Regions from separate parts of the Pseudomonas sp. PP3 genome, predicted to be linked through region 2. Evidence: riboswitches for the same ligand, from Rfam matches in the RefSeq annotation. Region 2 holds a riboswitch; the other holds the start of a gene.

Region 1 (15,315 bases), 1.6 Mb from region 2:
AACACGCGCTCACCAGCGTAGGTCGACTGCAAACGCGCCACGGCCGTCCGCACCCGCAGCGAAAAATCCGCCACCGGCTCGCCTCCCGGCGGGGTAAACGAATACGGATCAGCCCAAAACAAACCCAGGGCTTCGGCGTCGGTTTTCATCAACTCGGCAGCGCTCTGCCCTTCCCAGGCACCGAAATGTAGTTCCTGCAGATCTTTTTCCAGCGCGACCGGAACGCCCAATTGCCCACCGAGTTCATGCGCAAACCGCGCACATCGCTGCAACGGCGAACTCACCAACCGATCCCAAGGCCCCTGCGCCAGCACCGCCTCGCGCATCTGCTGCCAACCTTTTTCGGTCAGCGCGTCGTCGAGGCTGCCACGCAAACCGCCACCGAGTTCGGTTTCGCCGTGGCGCAACAGGTCCAGGTGCAAGGTCATGCCGGGCGATCCGCCACCGCAGCCTCGGCGAAGGTCGCCATCTGACCGTGGAGATCACAAGCCAGACGCAACAACGGCACCGCCAACGCGGCACCGCTGCCCTCGCCCAGACGCAGCCCGAGGTCGAGCAGCGGTTCGGCGCTCAGGGTTTCCAGCACATGCTGATGACCCGGCTCGGCACCGCGATGCCCAAACAACAGCCACTGACGGCAATCGGGATTCAAACGCACCGCGACCAATGCCGCAACGCTGCAAATAAACCCGTCTACCAGCACCGCGACACCTTCCTGCGCACAGGCCAGATAAGCACCGACCAGCGCCGCCATTTCAAAACCGCCGAGGTTGAACAGGGTCTGCAAGGCATCGCCACGCTGAGCCGCGTGTGACGCCAACGCCCGCTCGATCACCTGCGCCTTATGGCTGACGCCCGCTGCGTTCAACCCGGTGCCCGGCCCGGTCAGGTGCATCACCGGGCAAGCGAGCAAGGCACAGGCCAAAGCGCTGGCAGCGGTGGTGTTGCCGATGCCCATCTCCCCACCGATAAACAATTGCGCGCCCGTCGCGATGGCTCGCAACACGCTGTCGCGACCGGCCTGCATAGCGAGTTCGCCTTGGGCCTGAGTCATCGCCGGGCCTTGGACGAAGTTCGCCGTACCCGGGCCGATGTTCAGATGACGCACGCCCGGCAGGTTCAATGACGGTGTTACGGTACCGAGATCGACCACTTCCAGGGAGGCGCCCAACTGCCGCGCCAACACGCTGATCGCCGCTCCACCATTGACGAAGTTATGCAACATTTGCCCGGTGACTTCCTGGGGGAACGCCGACACCCCTTCGGCGACCACGCCATGGTCCCCGGCAAAAATCGCGATCCAGACCCGATCCAGGTTTGGCTTGACCTGCCCTTGCAGGCCGGCCAGTTGCACCGCTACCGACTCGAGTTGACCGAGGGAACCGGCCGGTTTGGTCAGTTGCTGTTGCCGGGCTTGTGCCTGTTCGAGCACTTGAGTGTCGAGCGGTTTGCACGGGGCCAGCCACCAGGATGGGGTCATAACGCAGTTCCTTTCAGAGTCAGGGGCAGACCGGCAACGGTCAGGACGACTCGCTGACACCGTTCGGCCAGAGCTTGATGCAGCCAACCGGCTTCATCGACATAACGGCGAGTCAATTCGCCCAGCGGCACGACACCCATTCCGGTCTCGTTGCTGACAAAAATGATTTCACCCGGCAGCGATGCCAGACAATCGAGCAAGGCATCCCGTTCGACGCCCAGGCGCTCGGCATCGTCGAGCATCAGCAGGTTGGTCAGCCACAGCGTCAGGCAATCCACCAGCAGGCAATGATCGGCGCGGGTGTGTTCACGCAGGACGCGGGCGAGTTCGAGCGGTTCTTCGATCAGCGCCCATTCGGCTGGCCGACGGGCGCGGTGATGGGCGACCCGTTCGTTCATTTCGCCGTCCAGGGGTTGGCTGGTGGCGATGTACGTCACCGACAATTGACTGTCGGTCGCCAGTTTTTCGGCCAGACGACTTTTGCCGGAGCGGGCGCCGCCGAGGATTAGTTGCAGCATGGTTCAATCCTTAGAATCTTTGGTGAGACAGCCGGCTTAAATCCCACAGAGCTCACGCAACAACCCGGTATCCAGATGCTTCTCCACCAAATCCGCCAACCGCTCGATATCGCGCTCGCGCAACCCGTGGTAATCCACCTCCTGCACCGCCTGCAAACCCGCCCAACGCAACAGCGCACTGCAGGCCGCCGGTGACTCGAACAGGCCATGCAGATACGTGCCGAAAATCTGCCCGTCGTCGCTCTGGGCACCGTCGCACCGACCATCATCGAGCTGCACCGCGGCGTTTTCCAGCGCCGGCCCGGTGGTCACGCCAGCGTGAATTTCATAGCCGACGACTTCAGCATTCTCCAGCGCCAGGCGCCCGCGCACATTGAGCAGTTGCTTGTCCTGCTCCAGTTGCGTTTCAAATGCCAGCAAGCCCAGTCCGGCGCTGGAGCCCGGTGCACCTTCCAGGCCCAAGGGGTCGTGCACCTGTTCGCCGAGCATTTGCAGGCCACCGCAGATACCCAATACTTTTCCGCCATAGCGCAAATGCCGGGCGATTGCAGTTTCCCAGCCGTTGGTGCGCAGATACGCGAGATCACTGCGAACACTTTTCGAGCCGGGCAAGATGATCAGGTCGGCGGGAGGAATCGCCTGGCCGGGGCCGATGAATTGCAGATCGACTTGCGGATGCAGGCGCAGAGGATCGAAATCGGTGTGGTTGCTGATGCGTGGCAGCACCGGCACCACCACTTTCAGGACTTGCTCGGCCTTATCGGTCTGGCGCTGATCGATGCCGTCTTCGGCTTCCAGATGCAGGTCCATCACATAAGGCAGGACCCCGATCACCGGTTTGCCGGTGCGCGATTCAAGCCAGTCGAGCCCGGGTTGCAACAGGGCGATGTCGCCGCGAAAACGGTTGATGATGAAGCCTTTGACCCGCGCCTGCTCGCTCGGTGACAGCAGCTCCAGCGTGCCCACCAGATGCGCGAAAACCCCGCCGCGGTTGATGTCGGCGATCAGCAGCACCGGGCAATCCACCGCTTCGGCGAACCCCATGTTGGCGATGTCGCCGGCACGCAGATTGATTTCCGCCGGCGAACCCGCGCCTTCGACCATCACCACCGGATACGCGGCGCTCAACCGTTGGTGCGAGGCCAGCACCGCTTGCATCGCGATGGCTTTGTAGTCGTGATAAGCCACGGCATTCATCGTCGTGACCGCACGGCCATGGATGATCACCTGAGCGCCCGTATCGCTGTTGGGCTTGAGCAGCACCGGGTTCATGTCGGTATGAGGCTCGAGGAACGCCGCCTGAGCCTGCACGGCTTGCGCGCGACCGATTTCGCCACCGTCGGCCGTCACCGCACTGTTGAGCGCCATGTTCTGCGGCTTGAACGGCACCACGCTCACCCCCTGACGCGTGACCCAACGGCACAGCGCCGTCACCAGGGTACTTTTACCGGCATCGGAGGTGGTGCCCTGTACCATCAACGTGATCATGGGTGTTCCTTGGTTAACGCATTGAATGCGGCGTCGAGACGCGCCCAATCGGCTTCATCGCCCGGCAAGCCGAAACGCAGGCTGCTGTTATGTATGAACAGGCGCAGCAGAATGCCGCGCCGGGCCATGAACTCGTGGAGTTCCTCGGCGCGATCAGTGATCAGCCACTGAAACAGCGCGCAGCCACCCTGTGGTTTGAAGCCGTGGTGTTCGAGCAGCGCCGCCAACCGCTCACTGGCCTCTTCGGCGCGTATGCGTTGTTGCGTTTGGCCTTCGGTGTCGCGCAGGCACGCCTGGCCCAACACCCGGGTCGGGCCACTCACGGCCCACGGCCCCACTTGCTCGGCGAGCAATTTGAGCAACTTGCGCTCGGCCAGCACAAACCCCAGACGCACGCCGGCCAAGCCAAAAAACTTGCCGAACGACCGCAGCACGATCAAACCGACTTGATGGGCGAATGGCGCAAGGCTCAAGTGTGGCGTGTTGTCCATGAACGCTTCGTCCACCACCAGCCAACCACCGCGCTGCGCCAGACGCGCGTGCCAGTCCAGCAATCGGCCGGGTGTCAGGCTCAGACCCGTGGGATTGTTCGGGTTGACCACCACCAGTATGTCGAGGCTGTCGACGAAGAAATCGACTTCCTGCTCCAGCACTTCACGCACGATGTAACCGTTACGCCGCCAGGCCTCGGCATGTTCGGCGTAACACGGCGACAGCACGCCGACTTTGCCGGCCCGACGCAAACGCGGCAGCAACTGGATGGCCATTTGCGAACCGGCCACCGGCAATGCCTGCAAGGTACCGTAATAATCGCAAGCGGCCTGTTCCAGACCGTCGTCGGTTTCCGGCAACCGTGCCCACGCCCGCAACGGTATTTCAGGGACAGGAAAAGGCCAGGGCGCGAGGCCGCTGGACAGATCGAGCCAATCGGCTTCCTCGATGCCGTATTCGAACGCCGCCTTGCGCAACCGGCCACCGTGTTCAAGCATAAAATTCAGCCCCCACGCAGAGAATCAGCAGCCATAACCATACCCCGCGCTGGACCAATTGCCAGCCTCGGTCGATGGCGTCGGCATCCGCCGGCACGCCTTCGCCCAGTTGCGGACGCTCGTGCAGTTCGCCGTGATAAATCGCCGGCCCGCCCAATTCGACGCCCAGCGCACCCGCCCCCGCCGCCATCACCGGACCGGCATTCGGACTGTCCCAGGTCGGGCCCTGGGTACGCCAGCATTTCAAGGCCAAGCGGGTTTTACCCAGCAGCGCGTAGGTCAATGCCACCAGGCGCGCAGGCATGTAATTGAGCACGTCATCGATCTTCGCCGCTGCCCAGCCGAAACGCTCGAAGCGTTCGTTGCGATAGCCCCACATCGCATCCAGCGTATTGCTCAACCGATAGAGCACCACGCCCGGCGCACCGGCCACGGCAAACCAGAACAAGGCGGCGAACACCGCGTCGCTGCCGTTCTCCAGCACCGATTCGGTGGCGGCACGGGCGACTTCGGTTTCATCCAGCTCACTGGTTTTACGGCTGACCAGATAGCTCACGCGTTTGCGTGCTTCTTCAAGATCATTGCTGCGCAGGGCTTTCGCCACAGGCTCGACGTGTTCACCGAGGCTGCGCATGCCGAGGGCGCAATACAGCGCGAGAATCTCGACGATCCAGCCGACATAAGGCGCCCAGGAAAATGCCGTGGCCAACAATGTCAGCGGCAACACGGCGATCACCCATGCAGTGACACCATGACTGCGCCAGCCACGGCCACCGCCGTTGAAACGTTGCTCGATGCGCTCGGCAAAACGGCCGAACGCCACCAGCGGATGCCAGCGTTTGGGTTCGCCCAGCAGCGCATCCAGCGCAACCGCGGCGACACTCAACAACGCCACACTCATTGACTCACTCCCCAATAATTTTCATACAACATTTCACTCAGCGGACGCGCCTGCGCCCAGCCTTCGAGCACCAGCATCGGCGCCGGATAGAATGCCTTGACCGGCCCCAGGCACAGGATCGCCAATGGCTTGGCACCCGCGGGCAAGCCCAACAGGTCCGCGAGCGCTTGCGGTTCGAACAATGAAACCCAGCCCATGCCCAATCCTTCGGCACGGGACGCCAGCCAGAGGTTCTGGATCGCGCAGGACAACGACGCCAAGTCCATTTCCGGCAACGTACGACGCCCGAAGATATGCCGCTCGCGATCCTCCATCAGTGCAGCCACCAGCACCTCGGCACAGTCGTTGATGCCTTCGACCTTGAGCTGCATGAATTCGTCGGTGCGCTCGCCGAGGGCTTCGGCGGTGCGGATGCGCTCGTCTTCCACCAGCGCCTGGATCTTGCCGCGTAAATCGCGATCGCTGATGCGGATGAAACGCCAGGGCTGCATCAGGCCAACGCTGGGCGCCTGATGCGCGGCTTCGAGTAAACGCCGAAGCAACTCGGGCTCGACCGTGCCCCCGCTGAAGTGGCGCATGTCGCGTCGTTCGGCGATAGCGCGATAAACCGCTTCGCGTTCGGCATCGGAAAAGGCGTTGTCAGTCATGGCCTCTTCGCTGGCAAGCCAGCGCCCACAAGGAATTGCATTTCTTCAGGTATCACACTGCTCACTGTAGGAGCTGGCTTACCAGCGATGGCGGCTTCAAGGTCGGGTGCGAAAAGCGCGGCGATCGCCTGTGGATTCGACGGAAAATAAAAATGCACATAAGAGGCCGTCATCCGCCCCTCACGATAAACCGCTTCCGCCCCACGTCCGCCATTAGGACTCAAGCCCCGGGCAATCGGCGTCAGTTCGGTGGTCGTCAGCGAGTGATGATAGGTATGCCCGCGCAGCGAGCCTTCCGGCAGCTCAACCGCCTGCAAGGCCAACGCGGCCAGGCGCTTTTGCATCACCGCGTCACCGCTCAGCAAACCGACCAGCTCGGCGCGGGTGCCTTCGACATCAGTCAACGAATCGAGCAAATAAAGCATGCCGCCACATTCGGCCAGCAACGGCTTACCCGCGGCATGGTGCGCACGGATGGCGTTCAGCATCGAGGTGTTTTGCGCCAGCGCCACATGATGCAACTCCGGATAACCGCCCGGCAGATACAAGCTGTCGGCCTCGGGTAATTGCGCGTCACGGATCGGCGAGAAAAACCGCAACTCAGCGCCCATCGCCCGCAACACATCGAGACTGGCGCCATAAGTGAAGGCAAACGCTTCATCACGGGCCACGGCAATGCGCACACCGGCCAGCAACGGCTCGGCTGCAATCACATCGGGAGCGGCAAATTGCACCGCTGGCGGCAACGCGACTTCGCAACTGCTGGCCAAGGCATCAGCCGCCGCATCAAGGCGCACATCGAGGTCGTTCAACTCGCTGGCCTGTACCAGCCCCAGGTGGCGGCTCGGCAACTCGATTCCGGTTTCCCGGGACAAGGCGCCATACCAACGCAGGCCTTCGGTCAGGCTGCCCTCAAGCAATTGCGCGTGACGCAGGGTGCCGACGCGATTGGCCAGGACACCGGCAAACGGCAAGTCCGGCTGATAACGCGCCAGCCCGAGGGCCAGTGCACCAAAAGTCTGGGCCATGGCGGTGCCGTCGATGACAGCGAGCACCGGCACACCGAAATGGCGTGCCAGATCGGCACTCGACGGCGTGCCGTCAAACAGCCCCATCACGCCTTCGATCAGAATCAGATCGGCCTCAGCGGCGGCTTCCCATAACAGGCGACGACTTTCCTGCTCGCCGACCATCCACATATCCAATTGATAAACCGGCGCACTGCTGGCGCGCTCGAGAATCATCGGGTCGAGAAAGTCCGGGCCGCATTTGAACACGCGCACCTTGCGCCCCTGATTGCGATGCAAACGGGCCAGTGCGGCGGTGACAGTGGTCTTGCCCTGACCGGAGGCCGGCGCGGCAATCAATACTGCCGGGCATTGGCGAGCGCTACTCATACAGTGCGGCTCACAGTTCCACGCCTTTTTGCGCTTTGATTCCGGCCTGGAAGGCGTGCTTGATCATGCCCATCTCGGTGACGGTGTCAGCCAGCTCGATCATTTCCGGCTTGGCGCCGCGACCGGTGACCACCACGTGTTGCATCGGCGGACGCGCCTGCAAATCGCTGAGCACCTGATCCAGATCGAGATAACCGTGCTTGAGGGCGATGTTCAATTCGTCCAGCACCACCAGGCCGATGGACGGATCACGCAGCAGTTCCTGCGACACGGCCCAGGCCGCTTCGGCGGCGGCGATATCACGCTGACGATCCTGGGTTTCCCAGGTGAAACCCTCGCCCATCACATGAAAACGCACCTGCTCGGGGAAACGTCGGAAAAACAATTCTTCGCCGGTGCTGTTACGCCCTTTGATGAATTGCACCACGCCGCACCGCATGCCATGGCCCATGGATCGCGCGAGCATGCCGAGAGCCGAGCTGCTCTTGCCTTTGCCGTTGCCGGTCAGCACCAGCAGCAGGCCGCACTCGTTCGGCGAGTTGGCAATGCGCTCGTCGATCACGGCTTTTTTGCGCAGCATGCGCGCCAGATGACGTTCGTCACGATCAGGGGTATCAGTCATGGGGGAGCTCTCCGTTGAGGCTGGAATAACGGCGGGCAGGCACAAGAATAGACGGCAAGAAGCCTGGCATCGCCCACCGTGATGCCGCTTGGATGGATCAGGCCGGTCTCCGGACTCATGAGCGGCTTGCGCCAGACTGCGCGCCTTCCCATGTCTGTCGACACAGTGGCCAAGGCGCAATCTTTCACTCATTTACCGTTGCGGGGGCAGCGTCGGGATTGCGGCTCTTCACTTCTGAAACGCTCGCTCACCGACTTCCCTGTTTCACTCTGTCGACCCAAGCCACAGAGCACCTGAAACAAGCCGCGAAGGTTAGAGGGTTGGGGGTGGAGCGTCAATTGAAGACAGGGCGCACAGATGAATAACCGCCGCCGATCAATCACCAGGCAGGCCGTTACCATCCCGGCATGGCCGTGCTGCTGAAGCAGGCTCGCGGCTTAAGGGTTGAACCAACCAGCGGCCAGGCTTCTCTATGATTAAATCAAGGCATCCACAGGGAAGATCCGCAATGCGCACATCCGAGCTCGTATTCGTTGTCGCTCTCGCCGGAGGGCTCGTCGCTTGCGGCGAAACCTCCAGCCTGCAAGTCTCCGACGGCACCGGTCCGTCACCCAAGTTGCCCGAACCCAACAAAACGCTATTCCCGACGATGAACATCGCCCCGGCCATCGGCTGGCCGGACGGTGCAAAACCCGTGGCGGCCAGCGGCACTCAAGTCGGCGCATTTGCCGATAATCTCGATCACCCACGCTGGCTGTACGTGTTGCCCAATGGCGACGTCCTGGTCGCCGAAACCAACGCCCCGCCCAAGCCCGATGACAACAAAGGCATCAAGGGCTGGATTACCAAGAAAGTCATGGGCCGCGCCGGAGCAGGCGTACCGAGCCCGAACCGCATCACACTGCTGCGCGACAGCAATCACGACGGCATCGCTGAGACCCGCACGGTGTTCCTGGAAAACCTGAACTCGCCCTTCGGCATGACGCTGGTGGGCAACGACCTGTACGTGGCCGACACGGATCGCCTGCTGCGCTTCCACTACGAAACCGGCGACACAGCCATCAAGTCGCAACCGATCAAAGTCGTCGACTTACCGGGCGGGACACTGAATCACCACTGGACCAAAAATGTGATTGCCAGCCAGGACGGCAGCAAGCTGTACGTCACGGTAGGCTCGAACAGCAATGTCGGCGAGAACGGCATGGATCAGGAGCAAGGACGTGCGGCGATCTGGGAAGTGGATCGCGCCACCGGTAATCACCGGATCTTTGCCTCCGGCCTGCGCAATCCGAACGGCATGGCGTGGGAGCCGCAAAGCGGCGCACTGTGGACGGCGGTCAACGAGCGGGATGAAATCGGCAGCGATCTGGTGCCCGATTACATCACCTCCGTGAAGGACGGTGGGTTTTACGGCTGGCCGTTCAGCTATTACGGCCAGCACGTCGACGTACGCGTCGAACCGCAAAACCCGAATCTGGTGGCCAAGGCGATCGCGCCGGACTACGCGGTCGGCCCGCACACCGCGTCGCTGGGCCTGACGTTCGCCGAAGGCAACACATTGCCGGCGCAATTCAAGGAAGGCGCCTTTATCGGCCAGCACGGCTCATGGAACCGCAAACCGCACAGCGGTTACAAAGTGATTTTTGTGCCATTTAGCGCAGGCAAGCCGACGGGACAACCGATTGATGTGCTCACCGGTTTTCTCAACGACGAAGAAAAAGCCATGGGCCGGCCGGTAGGTGTCGTGATCGATCAGCAGGGTGGCTTGCTGGTGGCCGATGATGTGGGAAACAAGGTATGGCGGGTGTCCGCGACTCGATAAGCGGCTGCGATCGTTAGCGTTTACGACAGAGCGTTAGCCCATCCCCCAGCGGCAACAACGACAGATCTACCCGCGCGTCATCCTTCAACGCTCGATTGAGCGCCTGGATCGCGCGGGTGTCTGCGCTCTGCGGATTGCTTTCCAGCACCCGACCGCTCCACAGGGTGTTATCAAACACCGCCAGCCCACCGACCCGCAGCAACCGCAGCGCGTGCTCCAGATAGGCCGGGTAGTTGGCCTTGTCGGCATCGATGAAAATCAGATCGAATTCGCCAGGCTGATGCAGCGTGCCGAGCGTTTCCAGCGCAGGCGCCAGGCGCAGATCAATGCGCGTGCTCAATCCGGCTTCTTCCCAGTAGCGACGAGCGATGGCGTTGTAGTCACCCGGCATGTCGCAGCAGATTAGCGAGCCTTCATCCGGCAATGCCGCCGCCATGCACAGGGCGCTGTAACCGGTAAAGGTGCCGATCTCCAGCAATCGCCGCGCACCGATGAGCTTCACCAACAACGCGAGAAACTGCCCTTGCTCGGGCGCTACCTGCCAGCGCGCCATCGGCAATGCCTGGGTTTCGTCGCGCAAGCGCTTGAGCAGCGGCGTCTCGCGCAGGGATACGTCCAGAAGGTATTGATACAGCGAATCGTCGAGGTTGAGTGTGCGAGCAGTCATGACGACAACCTCCGAAGATCAGGGATTGCGCGCCAAATGCTCCGGCTGCAGGACGCGCTTGGCACTCAGGTAGGCTTTCTGCCAATACGCTTTGGACAGGCTGTCGAGCTTTACCGTGCCACCGGTGGCTGGCGCATGGACGAATCGCCCTTCGCCGACGTAAATCCCGGCATGGCTGACCTGGGAGCCGCCGTTGGTGGCGAAGAAGATAAGGTCACCGGTCTGCAAGCCTTCCTTGCCGACATTCGCCGCCTGCATGGTGATCATCTCGCGCGTGGTGCGCGGCAAGGAAATCCCGGTGACATCGCGGTACACATAGCCAATCAAGCCACTGCAATCAAAACCCGAATCCGGCGTATTGCCACCCCAGCGATAAGGCGTGCCCACCAGGCCCAACGCGCGAAACAGCACGTCTTCCGCTTCAGGTGAGAACGATTGGGAAGGACCGAAAACGATGGGTGCCCTGACCACCGGCGCGGGTGGCGGTGTGCGGCTGGCGCAAGCGCTGAGCAGCGCTGCGAAGAACATGATTGCGAGGCGGGCCGACGTCGACATAAGCAGAGCATCCTGATCTGGCTGCGGCTTTTTTCTGCTGGGACGCAGAAAAGAAAACCGCCTGCGCAGTACGCAGGCGGTTTGCCATCATTGATAGATCAGAATTCTAGCGCTTATCAGGCAAACTTCAAGTAAGACTTTAAGTTCACCTTACAAATTGTCCGCTTACTTGCGAGCGGTGACGATTGGAGCCGCACCTGGCGCCATGGCGAGTGCGCGCTTGGCTTCGATGAATGTCTTGCTCCAGTAGCTGTCGCCCAGGCTATCGATCCGTACACCACCGCTGCGGCGGCTGCTGGAATGGATGAACTGGTTGTCACCCAGATAGATCCCGGCATGGCTGACGCGACCGCGGCGACCATTGGTGGCGAAGAACAGCAGATCGCCCGGCTCGAGCTTGCTGCGCGACACCAGTGGTGCGTCCACGTTGATCATTTCGCGGGTGGAGCGCGGCAGATTCATGCCGGCTTCTTCACGGAACAGGTAACCGATGAATCCGCTGCAATCGAAGCCGGCTTCAGAGGTACCACCGAAACGGTAACGGGTACCGATCAGCGACATGCCGCGTTCAAGGATGCTGTCTGCCAGAACCGGCAGCTGGTAGGACTTGCCATCGGCGAAGTCGGCCAGTTCTTTTTCGGTCGCGAGTTCTTCCTGATAAAGAGCGGAAGACTGAGCGGTAACGGAGCTTTTCACCTGCTGTTGCTGCGCTTGCTGGACCACTGGAGTGTGGGCAGCGCAACCGAACAACAGGGTAACGAGTGCGAGAGGCACGAGGGGTGCAAAGCGATTTAGCATGGGCACGACCGTGGCTGATAGTTGTAAAGAAGCCGAGACTATGCCCGCTATCATCCTCATTTGCAAATTCAATCGAACTTTATGTGACTTATCGGTTTCTCGTTAACATCTAAGCGCTTAAGCCTATTTTGAATGTTGACGCAGCCTGCAACCGTGCAGGAAAGCGGATTTTCTGGCGCCTGAAATATGCCAGAAACCGCTTCAGACCTTGAATTTACCGGGTTTTGCTACCAACCCAGCGTCTCTTTAAGGAAGGGAATTGTCAGCTTGCGCTGGGCTTGAAGCGAGGCCTGATCGAGTTGTTCGAGCAAGTCGAAAAGCGCGCTCATGCTACGGGTTCCGCGGGTCAAGATAAAATGCCCGACTTCGTCGGTCAGGTGCAGGCCGCGACGGGATGCACGCAGTTGCAGGGCACGCAGTTTGTCTTCATCGGAGAGCGGGCGCATCTGGAAGATCAGTGCCAGGGTCAGGCGGGATTTGAGGTCCGCCAGTTTCACCGGCAGCTCGCGCGGTGAAGTCGATGCAGCAATCAGCAGACGCCGACCGCTGTCACGCAGACGATTGAACAGATGGAACAGCGCTTCTTCCCAATCCGCCTTGCCTGCGACTGCATGCAAGTCATCCAGGCAGACCAGCTCATACTGTTCAAGGTTGTCGAGGATTTCGATGCCACGGTCCATCAATTCGGCCAACGGCAGATACACCGCCGGTTCACCCATCTGCTCGAATCGCAGGCATGCGGCCTGCAACAGATGCGTGCGCCCTACCCCATGCTTGCCCCAAAGATAGATCAGACTCTCGGTCCAGCCGGCGTCGGCTTCGCACAGCCGCTCGACATAGCCGAGTGCAGCGGCATTGGCGCCTGGGTAGTAGTTGATAAAGGTGGCGTCGTCACGCAGACGCACACCTAGGGGCAGCTGAATCGGTTTCATGCTGACTGAACAGTTCCAAAGGAACCGTTAGTGGCCTCTGTGTAAAGTTTGCGAAGTTTATACCCGTGAAGCCGACCGCACAATGCGACAGACCACAAGCAAAATCAAAGGTTTGCGTTGACGCTCCGGTTTTATGACAGTTTCTTTGGCGCTGCGGGCAACAAACCGGCGCCGGTTGCGGGACATCCCGGGAGTGAACCGGGATGCCCGCGCCACCCGCTAGAGCTCGGGCTCGTCAACACCACTGTAAATCTCAGAATCCTTATACAAATCATGTATATGGCGCACCAGCACCATGATCACCGCCGCCACCGGCAGCGCCAGCAGGACACCGGTAAACCCGAACAACTCACCACCGGCCAGAATCGCGAAGATCACCGCCACCGGGTGCAAGCCGATTCGATCCCCCACCAGCAGCGGCGTCAGCACCATCCCTTCCAGCGCCTGGCCCACCATGAACACCGCGACGATACCGACCATCGGATACAGATCACCGCCGAACTGGAACAACCCGGCAATCAGCGCCGCGCCAATACCGATTACAAACCCCATGTACGGCACAATCGCCGCCAGACCGGCAATCAGTCCGATCAACAGCCCCAGCTCCAGTCCTACCAGCATCAGGCCCGCCGCATAGATGGCGCCCAGCGCCACCATCACCAGCAACTGCCCACGCACGAACGCCCCCAGCACTTCATGGCATTCGCCGGCCAGGGACACAACGCGCTCTTCACGATCACGGGGCAGGAGGCTACGGATCTTGGCCATCATCAGATCCCAATCGCGCAACAGGTAAAAACTCACCACCGGAATCAGCACCAGATTCGCCAGCCAGCCAATCAGCGCAAGGCCAGAGGCCGTCGCCTGGCTCAGCACGACACCGACAATGTCAGTGGTTTGCCCCATGTGCTCGCTGATGGCGGCCTTGAGCTTGTCGAATTTCCAGAAACCTTCCGACAAACCAAACTTCGACTGCGCCCACGGCAGCGCGGTGTGCTGCAACCAGTCGAGCATCTGCGGCGCCAATTCGTACAAACGGAAAAGCTGCTTGGCCAGCATTGGCACCAGCACCAACAGCAACGCAGTCAAGATCAAGGTAAACAGCGCAAAGACCGCCACGACGCCCCAGGTCCGGGACAGCCCGGCCTTTTCCAGCCGGTCTACCAGCGGATCGAACAGATAAGCCAACAACAACGCCACCAGGAACGGCGTGAGAATCGGATGTAACAGCCAGATAAACGCGCAGAGCAGGACCACTGCACCCAACCAGAACCAACGCCGCGTATCGGCCATGAACCACTCCATTGCTTCTATATAAAGAAAGAAAATCTACCAGCGAAAACGCAGTTGCGGAGTCGGTGCCGGGGTTGGCGCTACGGCAGGGGCCGAACCGTCCGCTGCAGGCTGAGCCGGAACCACCGGAGCTTCAGCGACCGGTGCCGCCGTTACCTCCTGCAATTTCGCCAGCGACAGCTGGGCACGCAATTGATCGGTGCTGCCATTGACCCGATAGAGAATCCGGTCGCCGTCGACACTTTGCGGGCGCCCGGCAAAAGGCTCCAGCAAACGCCCAAGTGCCGCATAGCGTTCAAGGTTCATGCCTTGTACTTCCAGCAACTGCTGGGACGATGCACCCGGCTTGGCGACAAACCGCGGCGCCAGCCGTTCGTTGACCGCCAGCATCACGGCATCCGCCACAGCGGCCTGATCCGCCCCCTGCACGCTACCCGCCTCTTTCTGATCACCCAACCACAACCGCCACTTGGCTTGCCACTGCCCCCCCTCTTCCCGGGCATGCACCGCGAGCAAGGCGTCGGCATTGTAACGCTCAGACGCTCCACGCAGCGGGGCCGGATCAGCACTTTCCAGATTCGGCGCCGTAGCGACGATCTGCTCGTTCAAATCGGCAAGCGGCAGCCGCAGCGGCAAACCACGATGCTGCGCCGCTCGGCGCAACGGCGCGGCGCTGGCCTGACCATCGCCCACCAGACTTGAGCCTTCCGTGGAATCGTTCAACCACCAACTCAGAATCGATGGCCGATTGGCGCCCCACATGGCCAGCCCGGCGCGGCGCAATGCTTGCTCGGTGGAGGCAGGATCGAAATCGACCTTAAGCACTTCCGGTGGCCCCGCATCAAACCCGTACTGACTGATGATTTGTTGCGGGTCTTTGCGAATCGCCGCCAACCCCGGATTTTGCGCCGCCTTGGGATCTCCGGTCAGGCGCAGCACCAGCGTATCCAGCGCACGCTGGGTCGCCTGATCGCGTTCTTCCGGCGCCTGGCCATTGACCGGCTCGCGCACTTGGTAGAGGCCTTTGACGGTTTCGGCATGACTGACAAGACTGATCAACGACAAACAGCCCACAAACAAGAATTTACAAAAGCGCATGGAAGATTCCTGACGACAAGAGCGGCTGGAACAGACCGCATGAAGACGATCGAGCAAGGCTGTGACCATCGCCCGGCGCAAAACATTCACACGCTCTAGGTTAGTTTT
Region 2 (15,315 bases):
GGCGAAGCGTTTGCCACGGTAATCCTGCTCCTCGAGCTTGTAGCTCTGGATCATCGTGCCCATACCGCCATCGAGAATCAGGATGCGCTCTTTGAGGGCGTGCTTGAGAGCTTGAAGGCGAACACTGCGATCGGACATTAGGACTACTCGGAAAGACCATGACGAAGGGCCGGGATAATAGCAAACCTGTGCGGATTTAGAGCATGTCCGGGTTTTGCATGAATATCGTTCATGTTGAGGTGGGTGCCAGACCGGTAGAATCGCGGCGTTTTTTAAAGGATCGGGACCAGGGACATGTCGTATCGCGTTGTCATCAGCAGTGTATTGCTGTTTTTAAGCTGGGGCGCCGTGGCGCAAGGTCCGGGGATATCCTCTGGCAGTTCTTCTTCCATTTCCTACACCCGCGACATCCAACCGATCTTCACCGAGAAGTGTGTAGCCTGCCATGCCTGCAATGACGCAGCCTGCCAGCTCAACCTCGGCAGTGGCGAAGGTGCCGCGCGCGGTGCGACCAAAGTCCCGGTGTATGACGGTGATCGCAGCCAGGCCGTGGCACCGACCCGATTGTTTTATGACGCGAGCGGCAAACAGGGCTGGCAGAAAATGGGCTTTTACTCAGTGCTCGATGCCCAGAGCAATCAGGCTGCCCTGATGGCGCGGATGCTTGAGCTGGGTCACCGAACGCCGCTGCAACCCAATGCCAAATTGCCCGAAGACATCGTCCTGGGCTTGAACCGGGAAAACATGTGCGCGATGCCGGCCGAGTTTGATGGCTACGCGGGTGCCCACCCTAGGGAAGGCATGCCGCTGGCGGTCACCGGCCTCACCGATCAGCAATACCAGACGCTGCAACGCTGGCTGGCCTCCGGTGCACCGATCGATGAGCAGGGCCTGGTGCCGAGCGCGAAAGAAGCGTTGCAGGTGGTGCAGTGGGAGAACCTGCTCAACTCGCCGGGTGCCCGGCAGAGCCTCGTAGGGCGCTGGCTGTACGAGCACTGGTTTCTCGCGCACATCTATTTCAAGGATGGCGAGCCGGGGCATTTCTTTCAGTGGGTGAGATCGCGCACGCCGACCGGGCAGCCGATCGACATGGTCAAGACCCGTCGTCCGAACGATGATCCGGGCAGTCAGTTCTACTACCGTCTGTGGCCGGTGCAGGGCGTGATCGTCCATAAAACCCACATTACCTACCCGTTGAGCGCGGCGAAGATGGCCCGGGTCAAGAGCCTGTTCTACAGCGGTAACTGGCAGGCCACTGCGCTGCCGGGCTATGGGCCGCAAAGCCGGGCCAACCCGTTTGCGACCTTTGAAGCGATCCCGGCCCAGGCGCGTTATCAGTTCATGCTCGATAACGCCGAGTATTTCGTGCGCACCTTTATTCGCGGCCCGGTTTGCCGGGGGCAGATCGCCACTGACGTGATCCGTGACAACTTCTGGGCACTGTTCCAGGCGCCGGAGCACGACCTCTACGTCACCGACCCGAACTATCGCGGCCAAGCCACGCCGTTGCTGGCGATGCCGGGGCAGAACGACGATGTCGGCAGCGTCTTGAGCCTGTGGCACGACTACCGCGACAAGCGAAACGAGTACGAAGCCCTGCGCCGCGACAGCTACGCCGATGTGCCGGCGCCGAGCTGGTCGACGCTGTGGGCCGGCAACGACAATGCGTTGCTGAGCATTTTCCGCCATTTCGACAGCGCCGCCGTGACCAAAGGCTTGATCGGCGAAGTGCCGCAAACCCTGTGGTTGTTCGATTACCCGTTGCTGGAGCGTACGTATTACCAGTTGGCAGTGAATTTCGACGTGTTCGGCAACGTCTCCCATCAAGCGCAGACGCGCCTGTATTTCGACCTGATCCGCAATGGCGCCGAGCAGAACTTCCTGCGCCTGATGCCGGCGGATTCGCGCGAGGGTTATCTTGACGACTGGTACCAGAACAGCGGCAAATTCAAGATGTGGCTGGACTACGAGACCATCGACAACGACAAGCCGACCGCGCTGAAACTGGACGAAAAAGACCCCAAGCGTGATTTCGCCATGCAGTTGCTGGCGCGTTACGGCGATCTCAACGCCAATCCTGACCCGATCAATCGCTGTGACGGCGCCTATTGTTCGCGGCCTAACATTGATCCCGAGCTGCAAAATGCCGAACAAGCCTTGAGCACGCTCACGGCGCGACCGGCAGCCGGGCTCAGGGTCATCGATCAACTGCCGGAAGCCACAATGTTGCGTATCGAAACGTCGAGCGGAACCCGTGTGGTCTACAGCCTGCTGCGCAACCGCGCCCACAGCAACGTGGCTTTCCTGCTCGGCGAATCACTGCGTTATCAGCCGGGGTTGGACACCCTGACGATTTTCCCGGGCGTACTGAGCAGCTATCCGAATTTCATGTTCAACATCCCGGCCGGAGAGGTTCCGGCGTTTGTGGCAGCGATGGAAAATGCCAAGGACGTCGATCGTTTGGAGAAAATCGTCGAACGCTGGGGGATTCGTCGCAGTCATCCGCAGTTCTGGCAGTACTTTCATGATTTAAGCCGCTACATCCACGAAACCGAACCGGTGGAAGAGGGCGTGCTGGACATGAATCGCTACGAAAACCTGTGAAAAACCACCGATCCTCCGGCAGCGCGTGCTGGGGGATCGTGGCAATCTTTCCCGACAAAAATACTAGGACTTTGTCCGCGGCGATGATTGGCGTAAACTGCGCCCAAGCCTGCGAGGAGTTTCCATGACCGCTATTACCATTACCGACGCCGCCCACGATTACCTGGCCGATCTGCTTTCCAAGCAGAACACCCCGGGCATCGGCATCCGCGTCTTCATCACCCAGCCTGGCACCCAGTATGCAGAAACCTGCATTGCCTACTGCAAACCAGGCGAAGAAAAACCTGAAGACACCGCTTTGGGGCTGAAAAGCTTCACGGCCTACATCGATTCGTTCAGCGAAGCGTTCCTGGACGACGCGGTTGTCGACTACGCCACCGACCGCATGGGCGGCCAACTGACCATCAAGGCGCCAAACGCCAAAGTACCGATGGTCAACGCTGATAGCCCGGTCAACGAGCGCATCAACTACTACCTGCAAACCGAGATCAACCCGGGGCTGGCCAGCCACGGCGGTCAGGTCAGCCTGATCGATGTGGTCGAGGACGGCATTGCCGTTCTGCAGTTCGGTGGCGGTTGCCAGGGCTGCGGCCAGGCAGACGTGACCTTGAAGGAAGGCATCGAGCGTACCTTGCTCGAGCGCATCCCGGAGCTCAAAGGCGTCCGTGACGTAACCGACCACACGCAGAAAGAAAACGCCTACTACTAAGGTGTTCGCTGCGACCTAAAAAACGGCGCTGTGGCGAGGGAGCTTGCTCCCGCTTGATGGTGTAGCCATCACAATACAGCCGATGCATTTCCCGTGATGAGTGCGTTGGCTGATGTTGGGACCGCTTTGCGGTCCAGCGGGAGCAAGCTCCCTCGCCACAAGTGTTTCAGGGTCTATAAAGATGCGCATGTCCCGCGCGATACAGTGACGACTCGCTGAACTGATCACTGCCCAATACTCGACCTACCAATATCAACGCCGTGCGTCGAAACCCTTTTTCTTCAACCTTCCCGGCAATGTCCTCAAGCGTCCCCACCACCCAGTCCTGATCCGACCAGCTCGCGCGATGAACCACCGCAATCGGGCAATCGGCGCCATAATGCGGCAGCAGCTCCTCGACAATCTTCGCCAGATGATTAACCCCTAAATGAATCGCCATGGTCGCCCCGTGCTGCGCCAGACTGGAAAATTCCTCGCCTTTTGGCATCGTGGTTTTGTCGGCGTAGCGAGTCAGGATTACGCTCTGTGACACGTCCGGCAACGTCAATTCCGCCCCCAGCAGCGCGGCGCAGGCGGCGGTTGCGGTCACGCCGGGGATGATCTCGAAAGGAATGCCGAGTTCGCGTAGAGGGCGGATCTGCTCACCGATGGCGCCATACAGGCTCGGATCTCCCGAGTGCACCCGCGCCACATCCTGGCCGTTGGCGTGGGCAGTCTTGATCAGTTCGATGATCTGTTCCAGATGCAATTCGGCGCTGTTAACCACGGTTTCGGCCTGATGGCCTTCAAGCACCGCAGCAGGCACCAATGAGCCGGCATAGATAATCACCGGACAGCTGCGAATCAGCCGCTGGCCTTTGACGGTGATCAGTTCCGGGTCGCCGGGACCTGCGCCAATGAAGTAGACGGTCATCGTCGATTCCTGTGGGTAAAAAGGGGCTGGGCAAGGCTTCAGATGAAGATTGCTCATGATCGGATACGTGGATTATCGGGGATTTTACGCAGGGCAGGCCAATGCCAGAGTGGCCTGGGCATACTTTTGTCGCGAGATCAGCAGTTTTGCCGGTGCATTGGTCAATTGTTCGGCCAGCGCGAGGGCGGCACTTTCTGCCACGCCGTAGCATCCGGTGCGCTCGAAAGCGATCTGCGAATGGTGACTGAGTTGTGGCTGATAAGCGGCCAGTTGTTCACTGCTGAAATACATGAGCGGTAGCGCCAGTTGAGCGGCCAACTCGCTCAGCGCCGGTTCGTCGCGTTTCAAGTCGATGCTGGCCAGGGCCATGATGTCATGCAGTTCGATTTGATGCGCTTGCAGTGCCTGATCCAGCAGCGCCCGCAACGTATTGACGGGGCAGCCGCGCTGGCAGCCCAGGCCGACCACCAGGGTCGGCGCTGTGCGGGGATCCATCATGCGTGGTATTGGCCATCGCTTTTGCGGCGGAACAACCAGGCGCTGATCAGGCCCAGGGCCAGCCAGAACGCGACGTTGGTCAACTGCGAAGCGATTTTGAACCGGGTTTCCAGTGCTTCGGGTGCCAGCATCGAATGCACTTCCGGTTGCGGGGCGCCAATCACGTGGGGAACGGCAATGATCGCCGCGCCGAGGATTTTCATCAGCCAGTGACGGCTGAACACGATCAGCGCGATACCGACTGCAGTGGAGGCCGCAGTACCGACCCACCAGAACTGCCGTTGCGCCAGATCGGCGGCAGCGGTGCCTGGCAACTCAGGCGGCAGGCCGAGTGTCGGCGCGAGCACGAAGGTTGCGTAGCCGGCCAGACCCCAGAGCAAACCCTGGGACGTTTTGGTCGGCGCACGCAAGGTGTACAGGCCGGCCAGCATCAGGGCGAAACCGACGGCCACCACCAGGTTGCCGCCGGTGGTCGACAGCACGCGCTGCCAGCCGTCTTCCGGCTCCCAGGCTTCGCCATCGTGGGTGTGAGCGGCGACGGCGCCTTCGCTGTGTGCGTGTTCGTGGACTTCAACAGCGGCCGGTTCGGATTTCTCGTAAGTCTCGGCCTGCAAAATCAGCGGGGAAACCCAGAAGCTTTGCAGCAGGGTGAGCAGCAGGGCGGCGAGCAGCCCGGTGAAACCTGCGGTTTGCGCAATACGCTTGATCATCTCGGCGGGTCTCAATGGCACGGGAACGCGGCGCTGTGACGGGTATCGTGGGCGGCGTTGTGCACCGCTTCGATGTGCGAGAAACCGGCGAAGTACACCAGGCACGCGCCGAGGATCGACGCAAAAACGGCGGCGGTCAGGCGTTGAGTCAGGGTGGTGGTGGCGCTGGCGGAGCTGCTGTGGCCGGTGCTGCTGATGGTCGACATGGCGTTTCCCTCTGGTCTGTCAGCGGGGAATCTAAAGCGCATGCAAGATCCTGCACACGAACGGGCGCGCAGGGATTCGAACAGCGCCCGCCCACCGCGGGTTTGTCATTCAGTGATTGTGTTTTCACTTTGTGTTGCGGGCCGGTCTCCGGGCTCACGAGGGGCACAGGCTTTCGCCTTGACCTGCAAACGTCACCTTCCCATGCCGGATGGGCACAGTGGATCTGACGCTTCGCTCGCTTACCGTTGCGGGGGCAGCACCGGACTGACATGGCCTTGAGTAAAGCACATGATTCACCGGTTTCCCGTTTCACCCTGTGAAGGGCACCCGTAACAAGATGCGTAGGAGAGCATGGGCGAGGGCTGGGCGTCAATTGGCAAGGGTTCTCGTTTGAGGTACCACATCCCCTGTGGCGAGGGAGCTTGCGCCCGCCGGGTTGCGAAGCGACCCCCGGCATTCTTTCTGGAATACCTCGTCAGCAGGTATTACGACGGCTTCGCCGCCGAGCGGGAGCAAGCTCCCTCGCCACAGACGACCGTGATGCACGGCGGACATTGACCCGCCCCAATACCATGCGTAGCCTTGCGCTTTCGAGGTTCTTCGGCATCTGTCGAAGCTAAGAAGGGAACGCGGTCAATGCCGCGGCTGCCCCCGCAACTGTGAACGGTGATGTTCGCTGCCACGCCACTGCACGCTCAACCCTTGAGCCCGCGGGAAGGCGCAGTAAACGCCAGTCAAGCGACTGGCACACCGTCAGCCAGGAGACCTGCCTCGATACAGATTCTCACTACAACCGGGCGGGGTGATCCGGTGGCGAACGCTTCCGGCGCGCATGTGCGTTGCCGGTTCTCGTCCCGTATGCCCGCCACCTTGCCAAAGGGCATCCGATGAAAACACTGGCCAAACTCCCTGTCACCATCGTTACCGGCTTCCTCGGCTCGGGCAAAACCACGTTGCTGCGGCACATGCTCGACAACGCTCAGGGGCGCCGCATCGCGGTGATCGTCAACGAGTTCGGCGAACTGGGCATCGACGGCGAAATCCTCAAGCAGTGTTCCATCGGTTGCACCGAAGAAGAAGCCAGCGGTCGTGTGTACGAACTGGCCAACGGCTGCCTGTGCTGCACCGTTCAGGAAGAGTTCTTCCCGGTGATGCGCGAACTGGTCGCCCGTCGCGGCGACCTCGATCACATCTTGATCGAAACCTCGGGCCTGGCACTGCCAAAACCACTGGTGCAAGCCTTCCAGTGGCCGGAAATCCGCAGTGCCTGCACCGTCGATGCGGTCATCACCGTGGTCGACAGCCCGGCCGTGGCGGCTGGCACCTTCGCCGCATTCCCGGATCAGGTCGACGCCCAGCGCAAACTCGACCCGAACCTGGATCACGAATCGCCACTGCACGAACTGTTCGCTGACCAACTGTCCAGCGCCGACCTGGTGATCCTCAACAAGGCCGACCTGATCAGCCCGGAAGACCTGGCCCGCGTACGCCTGGAAGTTGCCGAAGAGCTGCCGCCCGCGGTAAAAGTCATCGAAGCCAGCAGCGGTCGCCTGCCGCTGGACGTGCTGATCGGCCTCGGCGCCGGTTCCGAAGAGCACATCGATAGCCGTCACAGTCACCACGATCACCATCACGATGATGACGATCATGACGACCACGATCACGACGCTTTCGACTCCATCTCCATCGAATTGCCGGCATCCGATGAAAGCCTGCTGATGGACGCGCTGACGCAACTGGTGGTCCAGCACGGCATCCTGCGCGTCAAAGGCTTCGCCGCGATCCCGAACAAACCGATGCGCTTGCTGATCCAGGGCGTGGGCACGCGTTTCGACAAGCACTTCGACCGTCAGTGGGGCGCTGAAGAAGCTCGCACCACGCGTCTGGTGCTGATCGGCCAGGCGCTGGATGCCGCCTTGCTCGAAGCGCAATTGCGCGCCGCGCTCAGCGTATAAGCCATGCACCTGCTCAGGACCCAGCCCGGCGGTTTCGTGTCGGATGACAACATTGCCGACCTTGGACAAACCCCCGCCGAGCTGGTGATCCTGTGCAGCGGCGATTCCAGTCTGGCGCTGCTCGCCGAAGCGGCGCAGCAGTTGCCCGACGATTACCCGAGCGTGCGCCTGGCCAACCCGATGCAGGTGCAGAACCATGCGTCGGTTGATCTGTATGTCGATGAAGTCTTGCGCCACGCCAAGGTCATTCTGATCTCGCTGCACGGCGGCATTGCCTATTGGCGTTACGGCGTCGAGCGGCTGGTGGAGTTGTCGCAGCGTGGTGTGCAGTTGATTCTGGTGCCGGGGGATGATCGCCCGGACCCGGAGCTCAGTGACCTGAGCACTGTCGATGCCGAAGATCGAGACCGACTTTGGCAGTTTCTGCGCCAGGGCGGCATGGGCAACGCGCTGGACTTCTTCCGCTGCCTGGCCAACCGTTGGCTGGCGCGGGATTACGCCTGGGACGAGCCGCAAGCATTGCCGCGCACGGCGATTTACCATCCGCAAAAACACACCCCCGCATTGAGCGACTGGCAGGCCGATTGGCAGGCCGGTCAACCGGTGGCGGCGGTGCTGTTTTACCGCTCGCATTTGCAAGCGGCGAATACTGGTTTCATCGATGTTTTTTGCCAGCGGTTGCAGGCAGCGGGGTTGAATCCGTTGCCGATTGCCCTGGCCAGTTTGAAAGAGCCCGGCTGTCTGGCGGCAGTCGAGGATTGGCTGGATGAAGCAGAAGCCGGAGTGATCCTTAATACCACCGGTTTTGCCCAATCGAGCCCCGAAGCGCCGCATTTGCGTCCGTTTCGCCGCAACATCCCGGTGATTCAGGCCATTTGCGCCCAGGACAACGAACCGGGCTGGCGCGCCAGCGATCAAGGCCTCGGCCCGCGGGATCTGGCAATGCACATTGCCTTGCCGGAACTGGACGGGCGGATCATCAGCCGGCCGATCAGTTTCAAGGATCTGGCGTGGCGCAGTGAGCGCAGTCAATCGGATGTGGTGTGCTACCGGCCGCAACCCGAGCGCATGGACTTTGTCGCCGAACTGGCGCGGCGCTGGATCGATCTGGCGCGCCTGCCCAATGCGCAAAAGCGCGTGGCGCTGATCCTCGCCAATTACCCGACCCGCGACGGCCGCATCGGCAACGGCGTGGGCCTGGACACGCCAGCGGCGGCGCTGAACATTCTCCGCGCGCTGCACACCGAAGGCTATCCGCTCCCCGCCGAACTGCCGGACAGTGGCACCGCGTTGATCCAGCAACTGCTCGGCGGCGTCAGCAATGATCTGGACACCCTCGACCAGCGTCCTTGCCAGCAAAGCCTGGGCATGGATGAATACCTGACGATGTTCAACGCGCTGCCCCAAGCCAATCGCGCCGCAGTGATGGAGCGTTGGGGCACGCCGGAAAACGATCCGATGTGCCGCAGCGGCCGGATGATGATCGCCGGGTTGCGTTTCGGCCTGACCTTTGTCGGCATTCAACCGGCGCGCGGTTATCAAGTGGACCCGAGCGCGGTGTATCACGACCCGGACCTGGTGCCGCCCCACGGCTATCTGGCGTTCTACTTCTGGCTGCGCAACACCTATGGCGCCCACGCGCTGATCCACGTCGGCAAGCACGGCAACCTCGAATGGCTGCCGGGCAAAGGCGTCGGCCTCTCGGAAAACTGCTGGCCGGATGCATTGCTCGGACCGTTGCCGAACATTTATCCGTTCATCGTCAACGATCCGGGTGAGGGCGCCCAGGCCAAGCGGCGGACTCAGGCGGTGATCATCGATCACTTGATGCCGCCGCTGACCCGCGCTGAAACCTACGGTCCGCTGCGCAATCTCGAATTGCTCGCCGACGAATATTACGAAGCGCAATTGCTCGATCCACGCCGCGCCCGGGAGTTGCAGCGCGACATACTGCAACTGGTGCGCGAGACCCACATCGACCGCGAACTGCAACTGGACGAAAAGCTCGACAGTGACGCAGACGCGGCGATCTGGTTGCCGCGTCTGGACACCTACCTGTGTGACCTGAAGGAATCGCAGATCCGCGATGGCTTGCATGTGTTTGGCGAGTCACCGGTGGGGCGTTTGCGCATCGACACCTTGCTTGCGTTGTTGCGCATTCCCCGGGGTGATGGGCGTGGCGCGCAATCGAGTTTGCTGCGGGCGCTGGCCAAAGCGTTCGCGCCGGGCTTCGATCCGCTCGATTGTGCGCTGGCCGAGCCGTGGACCGGGGCGCGGCCGGAGGCCTTGTTGTCAATCAGCGATGACCCTTGGCGCACCACCGGCGATACCCGCGAACGCCTCGAACTGTTTGCCACGCAACTGATCTCGCGAGTGTTGGAAGGCCCCTGTGGGAGCGAGCCTGCTCGCGATGGAAAAATATCAACTGACACAGCGCTTTCGCGAACAGGCTCGCTCCCACAGGAGGCGAACTGGTCTGAAGTGAGCGCCATTCTCGACAACTTGCGCGAAGTCGTCGCGCCGCGACTGGACGCCTGCGGTCCCGCCGAAATGTGCGGTCTGCTCGACGCCCTCGGCGGCCGTTTCGTCCCGGCCGGCCCCAGCGGCGCACCCAGCCGTGGACGCCTGGACGTGCTGCCCACCGGCCGCAACTTCTATTCGGTGGACGTGCGCAACCTGCCGACCACCACCGCCTGGCGCATCGGTTTCCAGTCAGCCAACCTGATTCTGGAACGCCATCTGCAAGACCACGGCGATCATCTGCGTCAGCTCGGCCTGTCCGTTTGGGGCACTGCGACCATGCGCACCGGTGGCGACGATATCGCTCAGGCCATGGCGCTGATGGGCGTGCGCCCGGTGTGGGCCACCGGCAGTCAGCGCGTCGACGATTTTGAAATCCTGCCACTGAGTTTGCTCGACCGTCCGCGAGTGGACGTGACCTTGCGCGTGTCCGGTTTTTTCCGCGATGCCTTCGCCAATCTGATTCGCCTGTTCGACGCGGCCGTGCAAGCGGTCGCCGCGCTGGACGAACCGGCCGATCTCAACCCGTTGGCGGCCAAGGTTCGCGCCGAGCGTGAAGCGCTGCTGCAATCCGGGCTGGATGCAGAAGCGGCCCGGCGTCAGGCCGGGTGGCGGATTTTCGGGGCCAAACCCGGCGCGTATGGTGCAGGCGTGCAGGGCGCTATCGACGGCCGGCTGTGGCAGAGCCGCGAGGATCTGGCCGAGGTTTATCTGAACTGGGGCGGTTACGCGTATGGCGGTTCCGATGAAGGCACTGCAGCCCGTGAGCAATTCGCCCAGCGCCTGAACCAGGTGCAGGCAGTGCTGCAAAATCAGGACAACCGCGAGCACGACTTGCTTGATTCCAATGACTACTACCAGTTTCAGGGCGGTATGCTCGCGGCGGTGGAAAGCCTCAGCGGCGCGGCGGCAGCCAGTTATCACGGCGATCACAGCCAACCGGACTTGCCAAAAATCCGCACGCTGAAGGAAGAGTTGAACCGGGTCATCCGCTCACGGGCGGCCAATCCCAAGTGGCTCGACGGGGTCAAGCGGCATGGCTATAAAGGCGCCTTCGAAATGGCTGCGACCGTGGATAACCTGTTCGCCTTCGACGCCACCACGCAGTTGATCGACGATCACCAGTACGCCTTGCTGGCCGATGCCTACTTGCTCGACCCGGCGACTCGCGAGTTTGTTCGCGAGCATAATCCACATGCCTTGCGCGACATGACTGAACGGATGCTGGAAGCGCAGCAACGGGGGATGTGGAAGGAGCCGGGCGAGTACCGCGAGGCGCTGGAAAACCTGTTGCTGGATATAGAAGAAGACAGCTGAGACTGCGCAACCTGTGGCGAGGGAGCTTGCTCCCGCTCGGCTGCGAAGCAGTCGTAAACCAGGCAATGTAGTGTGTCTGAAAAAATGTGCATTTTGAGTTGGGGGCTGCTGCGCAGCCCAGCGGGAGCAAGCTCCCTCGCCACAAAGTAAATACCGACCATGATGAGAACCCTGACATGACCGATACCCCGCATTTCCCCCTCTCCGCCGTGGTCGGCGCTGACGATTTGAAGCTGGCGCTGTACCTGACCGCCATCGACCCGAAGATCGGCGGCGTGCTGATCGAAGGCCCGCGTGGCATGGCCAAGTCGACCCTGGCCCGTGGCCTGGCGGATTTGCTTGCCAGCGGTCAGTTCGTCACCTTGCCCCTGGGCGCCACTGAAGAACGCCTGGTCGGCACCCTCGACCTGGATGCCGCACTGAGCGAGGGTCGCGCGCAGTTTTCCCCCGGTGTGCTGGCCAAGGCTGACGGCGGCGTGCTCTACGTCGATGAAGTCAATCTGTTGCCTGACCATCTCGTCGATCTGTTGCTCGACGTCGCCGCCAGCGGTACCAACCTGGTCGAGCGTGACGGCATTTCCCATCGGCATTCGGCGAAGTTCGTGTTGATCGGCACCATGAACCCGGAAGAGGGCGAGTTGCGTCCGCAGCTGCTTGACCGCTTTGGCTTGAACGTGACCCTCGGCGGCCACACCGCACCGGCAGAGCGTGGCCAGATCATCCGTCGGCGTCTGGATTTCGACAGTGATCCCCACGGCTTTTGCACCGAGTGGGAGCGCCAGCAAGCGGACCTGCGCGAGCGCTGCCAGAAGGCGCGCAGCGCTTTAGCGACCATTCCCCTCGACGATGCAACGCTGGCGCAAATCACCGAACGTTGCTTTGCCGCCGGCGTCGACGGCATGCGCGCCGATCTGGTCTGGTTGCGCGCGGCACGTGCTCATGCGGCCTGGCGTGGCGCTACCGCCATCAGCATCGAAGATATCGACGCAGTCGCCGAATTCGCCTTGCGCCATCGTCGCCGTGCACTTCCCCCGCCGACACCACAATCGGCACCAACGCCGCAGTCGTCTTCGCCCCAGACTGCCAACCCGGGCGAAGGCCAGGGCCAGTGGGGTGAAATGCCTGCTCAGGCATTGCCCGTCGGTGCCCGCCGTGAAGTGCCGAGCTGGCCAAAAAAGCCTTAGGCATTCGCCCCCGATCTGATGCGGGGGCGAATGCCAGACCCCGCGCCGGACGGCTCGATCACGGCAAACAGGGCAAGCGTCATGCCGCCCGCAGCGGCTCGGTCAATTGGCCCGGCACCTTGCTCAATGGTCGCCCACGCGTACGTCAGGATCTGTTGTTCCACCTGCGCACACGCTCGGCGCATGAGCTGTGGCTGGTGATTGTCGATGCGTCGGCGTCGACCCGTCGGCATCACGCCTTGAGCGATGCCAAGGGGTTGCTCGCGCAACTGTTCGATGACGCCTATCGCCAACGCGCCCGGCTGGCCTTGCTGACTGCCAGTGGTGCCGCGCCAAAGTGGCAGGTTCAAGGCTTGAAGGCCTCCGGCGGATTGCGTCATTGGCTTGATGAGCTCGGCGCAGGAGGTGGGACACCGTTGCTGGCAGCGCTGGCCGAAGCGGGGCGATGGTTGAGTGTGCGGCAGAAGCGTTTCCCGGCGGAGCAGCAACGCTTGCTGGTGGTGACCGATGGACGGCTCAAGGACGGGGCCGCTCTGGCGCCACTGGATTGTCCGGGGTTGCTGATTGATATCGAGCGTGGGCCGATTCGACTCGGACGCAGCAAAACACTGGCGGCGCAGTTGCAGTCCGAGTATCGGCATATCGACGAATTGCGTTGACGCGTAAAGATCAGGCGACCGATGTCGTCGGCCGATGGGTGTTGATCGCAGGAATCGGATGACGCATCAACGTCCCCACCACCAGCGCAGCCACCAATCCCGCCAACCCCGCGACCCACAGCAACAGACTGAAGCCACCGACAAAGGCATCGCGAGCCAGTGGCTCGACCACCGGCCGTGCGTCCTGAGGCAACAGTTCCAGCGCCGCCGGCATGTCGCCGGCAACCACCCGCGATGCCACCGCCTGGGTATGTTCCAGCCATTGGCTGCCTTGGGCCGACAGGCTGTCGTGCAGCAACTGTTCGCTATGGCCCGACAGCAACGCACCGTAGATGCCGACGCCGAGCATCACCGCGCTGAAGCGCATCGTGGTGCTCATGCCCGAGGCCATACCAGTGCGCTCGCGGGGTACGCAGGCCATGATGTTCTTCTGCGTGTCGCCGTTCAGCAGTCCTGCACCAGCACCGGTAACGGCAATCGCCAGGGCGAACGGGAGATAGCCGCCACTGTTGACCGCCCAGGCGCTGAGCAGATTGCCGCAGCCCACCAGCGTCAAACCGATCGCCATCAGGTTGGCCGGGGTGATGCGCCCGGTCAGTCGAGCACCGATGCGCGGGAAAATCAGCATTGTGATGGCGAACGGCAACATACCGAGTCCCGCCGCGATCGCGGTAAAACCCAGGCCGTTCTGTAAGTAGAACGGCAGCATCGTCATCATCACCTGGGCGCACGCAGCGTAAGCGAACATGCCGAGCAGGGCGCCGATGAAGCGCGGGTGACGGAACAGTTGCAAGTCAACCATTGGCCGCTGTTGCAGCCGTTCGATCACCACGAACAAGCCCAACAATAGCGCGCCGCCGACTAGCCGCGCATAGGTCATCGGGTTGTCCCAGCCAATCCGGTTGGCTTCGATCAATCCCCAGATCAAACACAGCAGGCTGGCGCTGAAGGCCAGGCTGCCCCATGGATCAAGGCGTGCCGCTTGCGCATCGCGTGATTCCGGCACCGCACGCCAGACCATGTACATCAGAAACAGGCCGACTGGCAGGTTGAGGTAGAAAATCCAGCGCCAGCCGACGTATTCGGTGATCAACCCGCCCAGGGTCGGCGCGGCGGTCATGGCGACGCCCATGCAGCCACCCCAGAATGCCCAGGCCTTGGCCCGTTCGGCTTCATCGTGAAAGGTGTGGCCAATGGACGCCAACGCCGAGGTCAATAGCAATGCGGCACCAACCCCTTTGATCGCGCGAGCGATATCGAGAAACAGCGCGTTCGGTGCCGCACCGCAGCCCAGCGAGGCGAGGATGAAAATGCCCAGGCCCCACATCAGGGTTTTCTGCCGGCCAAAACGGTCAGCCAGGCTGCCGGCCGGCAACAGCAACGCGGCGAACGCCAGCATGTAGGCACTCACTACCCATTCGATGTCGGCGAAATTGGCACCCAGATCACGGGCAATGCTGGGCAAGGTAACGGCGACAATGTTGGTGTCGAGCACGATCAGCGAGCACACCGCTGATGCGGTGAGCAAAGTCAGACGCGGACTTGCCTTGGGTTTGACGGACATGGCCAGGGTTCTCTACTGTGACGGTCGGTGCAGCTTATCGCTGGCTGTCGGTGTCTTTGTTAGGCGCGCCTCATCACTTCATTACCTTTGAGCTAATGCATCATGGACATCCGCCACTTCCGCTATTTCCTCGCCGTCGCCCGGCAGCGCAATTTCACCCGCGCTGCCGAGCAATTGGGCATCGCGCCGCCGACCCTGACCCGGCAGATTCAGGACATGGAAGCGGAACTGGGGACACGCCTGTTTTTGCGTCAGTCGCGGGATGTCAGCCTGACCGAGGCGGGTGCGGCGCTGATGATCGAAGCCGAAGCCACGGTTCGACAATTCGAGTCTGCGCAACGCAATGCCCAGCGCGCCGGTCGCGGCGAAGTCGGGCATATCGAGCTGGGTTACGTGGCTTCGGCGGTGTACTCCGCAATGCTGCAAAAACAGGTACAGGGTTTTGCCGGCGAATTCCCGGATGTCACCCTCAATG

What was found. Region 2 has a riboswitch for cobalamin ahead of cobW (cobalamin biosynthesis protein CobW). Riboswitches for the same ligand answer to the same signal wherever they lie in the genome.
Region 1: linked by a shared signal. The riboswitch ahead of cobO (cob(I)yrinic acid a,c-diamide adenosyltransferase) and the one ahead of cobW (cobalamin biosynthesis protein CobW) in region 2 are both predicted to bind cobalamin.

Annotation. Positions count from the first base shown of each region.
Region 1 is NZ_HG995459.1:1,739,066-1,754,380, reverse strand. It holds gene cobC (alpha-ribazole phosphatase family protein) at 1-428, opposite strand, end outside; gene cobT (nicotinate-nucleotide--dimethylbenzimidazole phosphoribosyltransferase) at 425-1,480, opposite strand; gene cobU (bifunctional adenosylcobinamide kinase/adenosylcobinamide-phosphate guanylyltransferase) at 1,477-1,998, opposite strand; gene KHO07_RS08160 (cobyric acid synthase) at 2,035-3,486, opposite strand; gene cobD (threonine-phosphate decarboxylase CobD) at 3,483-4,475, opposite strand; gene cbiB (adenosylcobinamide-phosphate synthase CbiB) at 4,468-5,376, opposite strand; gene bluB (5,6-dimethylbenzimidazole synthase) at 5,373-6,023, opposite strand; gene KHO07_RS08140 (cobyrinate a,c-diamide synthase) at 6,020-7,420, opposite strand; gene cobO (cob(I)yrinic acid a,c-diamide adenosyltransferase) at 7,431-8,042, opposite strand; cobalamin riboswitch at 8,125-8,354, opposite strand; gene KHO07_RS08130 (sorbosone dehydrogenase family protein) at 8,551-9,864, shown strand; gene KHO07_RS08125 (class I SAM-dependent methyltransferase) at 9,878-10,531, opposite strand; gene KHO07_RS08120 (C40 family peptidase) at 10,550-11,086, opposite strand; gene KHO07_RS08115 (NlpC/P60 family protein) at 11,252-11,884, opposite strand; gene hda (DnaA regulatory inactivator Hda) at 12,112-12,816, opposite strand; gene KHO07_RS08105 (AI-2E family transporter) at 13,036-14,109, opposite strand; gene KHO07_RS08100 (DUF2066 domain-containing protein) at 14,146-15,207, opposite strand.
Region 2 is NZ_HG995459.1:3,291,164-3,306,478, reverse strand. It holds gene metH (methionine synthase) at 1-138, opposite strand, end outside; gene KHO07_RS14975 (fatty acid cis/trans isomerase) at 295-2,604, shown strand; gene nfuA (Fe-S biogenesis protein NfuA) at 2,729-3,313, shown strand; gene cobM (precorrin-4 C(11)-methyltransferase) at 3,480-4,226, opposite strand; gene KHO07_RS14960 (cobalamin biosynthesis protein) at 4,311-4,724, opposite strand; gene KHO07_RS14955 (CbtA family protein) at 4,721-5,434, opposite strand; gene KHO07_RS14950 (CbtB-domain containing protein) at 5,446-5,640, opposite strand; cobalamin riboswitch at 5,762-5,987, opposite strand; cobalamin riboswitch at 6,218-6,430, shown strand; gene cobW (cobalamin biosynthesis protein CobW) at 6,529-7,596, shown strand; gene cobN (cobaltochelatase subunit CobN) at 7,600-11,433, shown strand; gene KHO07_RS14935 (AAA family ATPase) at 11,610-12,617, shown strand; gene KHO07_RS14930 (VWA domain-containing protein) at 12,620-13,276, shown strand; gene KHO07_RS14925 (MFS transporter) at 13,287-14,840, opposite strand; gene KHO07_RS14920 (LysR substrate-binding domain-containing protein) at 14,943-15,315, shown strand, end outside.